2 regions of the Pallidibacillus thermolactis genome follow, and region 1 is predicted to be linked to the other one. Evidence: riboswitches for the same ligand, from Rfam matches in the RefSeq annotation. Region 1 holds a riboswitch; the other holds the start of a gene.
What was found. A riboswitch is a leader RNA that binds a small molecule or an ion and turns the genes downstream of it on or off. The one in region 1 is predicted to bind FMN.

Region 2: linked by a shared signal. The riboswitch ahead of OEV82_RS14955 (ECF transporter S component) and the one ahead of ribE (riboflavin synthase) in region 1 are both predicted to bind FMN.

Annotation. Positions count from the first base shown of each region.
Region 1 covers NZ_JAOUSE010000060.1:9,647-12,864, forward strand. Annotated here, with positions in the region: gene ribH (6,7-dimethyl-8-ribityllumazine synthase) at 1-8, opposite strand, end outside; partial or broken gene ribB (3,4-dihydroxy-2-butanone-4-phosphate synthase) at 103-690, opposite strand; gene ribE (riboflavin synthase) at 731-1,378, opposite strand; FMN riboswitch at 1,614-1,766, opposite strand; gene glnA (type I glutamate--ammonia ligase) at 1,886-3,218, opposite strand, start outside.
Region 2 covers NZ_JAOUSE010000071.1:7,194-10,411, reverse strand. Annotated here, with positions in the region: gene OEV82_RS16110 (peptidoglycan DD-metalloendopeptidase family protein) at 30-758, shown strand; FMN riboswitch at 819-962, shown strand; gene OEV82_RS14955 (ECF transporter S component) at 1,137-1,697, shown strand; gene OEV82_RS14950 (ferredoxin) at 1,771-2,019, opposite strand; gene OEV82_RS14945 (helix-turn-helix domain-containing protein) at 2,239-3,218, shown strand, end outside.

The sequences.
Region 1 (3,218 bases):
TTTTTCACTTCTATCTCTCCTTCTATAAATATCTTAACATTCATAAATGAAAAAAGAATAATTTTTATAAATTTTAAACAACTAAACTAGTTGTTTTAATAAGTATCGTTGTAATTGTTCAATAGATACTAATTTACATTGAAATCGTTCTGCCATTTCAATAAGATGATTCAATCGTGCCATTGATCCGTCATCATTCATTATTTCACAAATAATACCGACCGGGTTTGCCCCAACTAATTTAGCAAAGTCAATGGCAGCTTCTGTATGACCAGGACGATTTAAAACTCCTCCATTTTTTGCAATTAAAGGGAACACATGCCCTGGCCTATTAAAGTCGGTTGCCTTACTTTGTGGGTCAAGGATTTTTTTGATCGTATGATAGCGTTCAAACGCACTAATCCCCGTCGTTGTATCTTTATGGTCGATCGAAACTGTAAAAGCCGTTTGTTTTGTGTCGGTATTATTTTCTACCATCGGATGTAAATTTAAACGATTAGCGATCTCTTCGGTAATCGGCGTACAAATTAATCCTCTTCCTTCTTTTGCCATGAAATTTATCGTCTCAGGGGTCGCAAAATCTGCTAAAGCTAGAAAATCACCTTCGTTTTCACGGTTTTCATCGTCAACGACAATAATTATTTTTCCTTGTTTTAAATCTTCTAATGCTTCTTCTATCGAATTGAACATTGGATTTCACTCCTCGATAAATATACAAAGAACGTATTGATTAAAATCCATTTTCTTTTAAAAAATCCATTGTAATACCTTTTGAATTGGTTGTTGTTCTTTTATTTTGTATAAAAGTATGCAAATATTTTGCAATCATATCGAATTCTAAATTAACCTTTTCTCCTTCTTTCTTTGAACCGATAATAGATGCTTTAGCTGTGTGTGGAATAAGAGAAATGGTTATCGTATTATGGCTCACTTTGAAAATAGTTAAAGATGTTCCATCAATCGCGATCGAGCCTTTTTCTAACACAAGGTGAGAAAATTTCTCTGGTATTTCTAATTCAATTAAAATCGAATTCTCATAATTTGTTCGTTTCCAAATCGTTCCGATACCATCCGTATGGCCCGTTACAAAATGACCTCCAAAACGACCGTTTGCTGCTAAGGCACGTTCCAAATTAACTTCCGAACCAACTTTTAAATATTTCAATGTGGTATCTTTATATGTTTCAGGCATGACATCAACTTCAAAGTGGTCCTTTGAAAAGTTTGTTACCGTTAAACAAACACCGTTAACAGCAATACTATCACCTAAATTTACATCATGTAAGATCTTGTTCGCTTTAATGGTAATCATTAAAGTTGGTCCATTTTGTCGAATTCGAGATACTGTTCCAATTTCTTCAACTATACCTGTGAACAAATACACATCGCCTCTTTCATCTTCAAAATAAAAAATTTTTCAATTGAATAATAAGGAATCCAAGAAACGGGGAGGGTTTAGAGGTGAAAATAATATGAATTGTTTGATAATAAAAGAAATGGATACTCTAACATTGAAGTAAAGTTTATAGATGAATAAAACCCCATACATGAAGTATGGGGCTTTAATGGTATGACAAATAAACGTTTAAATAGATAAATTTAAACGATACTATGACATCCTTCTCCCATCCAGACTTTAACTGTCGGTTTTGGAATTTCACCAAATCAGCCATTTCCATATAGAATGAAAATGGGTCACGGACTGAGAGAGTGCAAGCACCCTCATCACCGCCGGTCGGGAATTTCACCCTGCCCCGAAGGATTCCTTTATTTAATTTATTTTAATACTAACACATGCTTTAGATTAATACAACTAAAATATCAGATATTTCGTTATTCCTTTAATTCACTAAAAAAGTATAGATGAATTACGTTCAATCTATTTTTAATAAAGTTTCATATAATGGTCTCTTTCCCAATTTGTGACATGAGAGCGGAACATGTTCCATTCGATTTCCTTAGCTTCCACAAAGTTAGTAAAAATATGTGGACCTAAAGCATCTTTAATAACTTCATCTTTCCGCAGTTCTTCTATTGCGAAATGAAGTGTTCCAGGGAGATCGCTAATTCCTTCTGCTTCCCGTTCTTCTTTCGTCATCTCATATATATTTCGATCGACTGGAGCTGGTGGTGTTAATTTATTTTTAATACCATCTAACCCTGCTCTAAGTAATACAGCCATTGCTAAGTATGGGTTTGCTGCAGGGTCAACACTACGCAATTCAACACGTGTACTTAGTCCTCTTGATGTAGGAATACGAACAAGTGGACTACGATTTCTAGCTGACCAAGCAACATAAACGGGAGCTTCATACCCTGGTACTAATCGTTTATAAGAATTGACAATAGGATTGGTAATAGCTGTATATCCTGGTGCATGTTTTAAAATCCCTGCCATAAATTGATATGCTACTTCACTAAGCTGTAATTTGCCATTTGGGTCAAAAAACACATTTTCATTTCCCTTAAATAGAGATAAATTACAATGCATTCCTGAACCGCTTATTCCGTAAATTGGTTTTGGCATAAATGTAGCATGTAAACCATGCTTTCTTGCTATTGTTTTTACAACTAATTTAAATGTTTGAATGTTATCACAGGCAGTGACTGCATCGGCATACTTAAAGTCGATTTCATGTTGACCAGGAGCTACTTCATGGTGTGATGCTTCTACTTCGAATCCCATTTCTTCTAATTCAACTACAATTTCTTTACGACAGTTTTCACCTAAATCCGTCGGCGCTAGATCAAAATATCCACCATGGTCATTCAACTCTAATGTCGGTTCGCCGTATTCATCTAATTTAAATAAGAAGAATTCAGGCTCTGGACCTAAATTAAAGTGGGTGAAACCCATTTCTTCCATTTCGGATAACACTCGTTTTAAATTACTTCTTGGATCACCTGCAAAAGGCTTACCATCTGCTGTATATATATCACAAATTAAGCGTGCCACCTTTCCACGCCCTGCAGTCCAAGGAAAGATCACCCACGTATCCAAATCAGGATATAAATACATATCACTTTCTTCTATACGTACAAATCCTTCGATAGAAGAACCATCAAACATCATCTTATTATCTAGTGCTTTTGGTAATTGACTCAATGGAATCTCGACATTTTTAATTGTTCCTAGAATATCCGTAAATTGTAGACGAATAAACGATACTTCTTGCTCTTTTGCTAAACGTAAAATATCTTCTTTGGTATATTTCCCC
Region 2 (3,218 bases), on a different contig from region 1:
CCTGTAAATAGAAAAAGAGGAGGATCAGAATGATAGAATATGTTAAAAGATTGCTGCTTGCAATACTTATGACAATCATTTTAGCAGCATTAATAATAGGGGGGAAGCAGTCAATAGCGAATGCCGAAGAGATATATTATGATTTAAACTGGGAATTGCCCACAAACGGAGTAATTTCAGATATTTATGGATCGAGACATGGGAGCCATAAAGGAATAGATATTGCTGCTAAAATGGGTACACCCATTCATGCAGTAGATTATGGTGTTGTCAGTCAATCATATTTTTCCGATACATATGGAAATGTTGTATTTATTAAACATAGTACTGGTTTTGAAACCGTCTATGCTCACTTACAAACTAGAGAAGTCAAAAAAGGGCAACAAGTAAAAAAAGGAGAAATGATTGGGCGTATGGGAAATACAGGAAAATCCTCTGGTCCCCATCTTCACTTTGAAATACATAAGCATCAATGGACCGTTACAAAAGAAAATTCGATTGATCCCTTTGTAATTTTTGGTTATGGTAAAGTTGGACAGCATATATTCGCAGGTAATAAAAAGATTGAACATGCAATAGAAGTAACAAAAGACGTATCTCACAAGCCAATTTTGTACACAGTAAAAGATGGTGATACGTTATGGGACATAGCAGAAAAATATAATACAAAAATAAGTGTTATCATAAAGTCAAACAACTTATCCGATGAAAAAATAATACCTGGACAAAAGTTAATCATCAGTAACCGTTCGAGTTGAGTCAACTTACTTTACATATTATAACCTTTATAGTAATATTAGTTTGACAAAAAAATAAAGATTCATCTTCGGGGCAGGGTGAGATTCCCGACCGGCGGTATTAAGGAACTTTTTCCTTTAAGCCCGCGAGTCTTATTTTAAAATAAGACAGGATTTGGTGAGAATCCAAAGCCGACAGTATAGTCTGGATGGGAGAAGATGGAGGTTTCGAATGAAGTGGTGTATACTTCCTAATACTTGGTGTATTACACACGTTAGTTTGATATACTTAAAACATCCCCCGAAGAATTAATTCTTCAGGGGATGTTTGTTTATAAATCACTTTAGTCGAAACCGGGTCTCCCTCTTCTTACGATGAATCAAAAGGGAGAGAGGATTGTGAAAAATTTAGGAGTAAAAGCTTTTGTAGCAATTGGAATGTTAAGTGCCATAGCTTATGTATTGATGCTACTTAACTTCCCAATGCCAATGTTTCCAACTTGGCTAAAAATTGATTTTAGTGATGTGCCAGCACTCGTTGGTGCCATCATTATGGGGCCAGCTGCAGGTGTATTAATTGAATTGATTAAAAACTTGCTTGATATAATATCAACCGGTTCAGAATCTGGGATACCGGTAGGACATATTGCTAATTTCACTACAGGTCTTTTATTCATATTACCGACCTATTTTGTCTACAAAAAGGTACAATCGAAAAAAGGTGTGATTTCAGGACTAATTGTTGCAACAATAATTACAACAATTGGAATGAGTGTACTGAACTACTTTGTTTTTTTCCCAATGTATGAAATATTCATGGGATTTAAAATGCCAAAATTAATGATTATAACGGCGATTGCGCCTTTTAACTTCATAAAATGTATCATGATTTCGATTGTATTTATTGTATTTTACAATAAGATGGCTGAGCGTTTAAATAAAATGCGTACAGCTTTTTAGTGGATTAAAATGAGGCTTTCCGAAATAGGGAAAGCCTTTTTCCGTTATTGTATCGTGAACGAATATTTATAAATTATTCAAACTTGTTTGGATCTCCGTCGAATGGCTTGTCACTTACACGGATTGACTCCGTTGGACAACCATCATGAGCATCCATTAAATCTTCTTCTAGTATGTCAGGTATTTCTGCAGTTCCATTATTATCATCTAAGATGCAATAGGCGATACCTTCATCATCATAGTCAAAAATATCTGGTGCAGTTGCACCACATGCCCCACATGCTATACAAGTTTCTTTATCTACTATTGTATATTTTGGCATCTTGTTTACCTCCAATAGTCAATTCTTCATGCTGTAATGAACAGTAAAAAAACCGGATAACATTAATATTTTAAGTCTATTATTTCGACTTTTCAATAATAAGCACCCTTTTAATAAAAGGTTCTCTTACTGATTTAACAAATTAGACATATAATACAAAAGTTAATTGAATAAAAAACTTTAGTATATTCATGATAAAATAAATTTAGGTGATTAGTTGTGAACTTTTTAACTGTAATGATTTTATATTGTATTTCACAATTTAAAGGTGAACGTTCAATTAACGCTGTATTTTATTTGATTCAAGGAAAAAAATCTTCACAAACGATACAAGATGCAATTTGGTATTCTTTAAGTCATGTGTTTTCTATTTACCCCGATTTAAAGAAAGAACAATTTCAAGAACAAATGAAAAAACTAGTGATGCTTCAGTACATAATTTTAGATAAGAAAACCGTTCAAATAACGGAGCTAGGTGAAAAGAATTTAAGACAATCGCTAGAAAAGTACCCCATCCCAGCTGAATTAGATGGATGGACATATAAAGATATTGACCAGAAGTTTTGGCAGCGACTTAGTCTGATTGTACAAATTGTCTCGAATTTAGGAAACGGGGATTCCAAATTTATGCCCGTTCAACGAGACTTTTATACACAAAAATGGGTTAAGCAATGGCTGTACACATGGAATACGAAGTATAACAAACAGATTTTATCAAAAAAACTTTATCATGAGTTAGAGCAAATTTTATCACAGTTTGAAAGGAAGAAAAAAAATCCAAACCTTTTTGTTGCAAGACTTTCAGGTTATCAACAGCCAGGACTGACTATTTCACAAATTGCGAACATATATGATATGGACGAGTATTATTATTTAGTTGTTTTTCGAAGCATTATTCATTACATGATAACGATTATTTCAGAACAACCACAAAAATATCCATTATTGTACTCTTTAATAAAAAATGAGAAACGGGAAATAGTTTTAACAGAATCGACAAGAAAGACATTACATTTAATAAAGATGGATAAATCCATTAAGGAAATTGCAAAAATCAGAAAACTAAAAGAAAGTACCATTGAAGATCATATTGTTGAAATAACTTTAATGGATCCTACTTTTCACATTGAACGATTTGTTAATCCTGCTATTCAAGAAAGAATTCGCACGGCAATTAAAAAGCTAAATACTAGAAAATT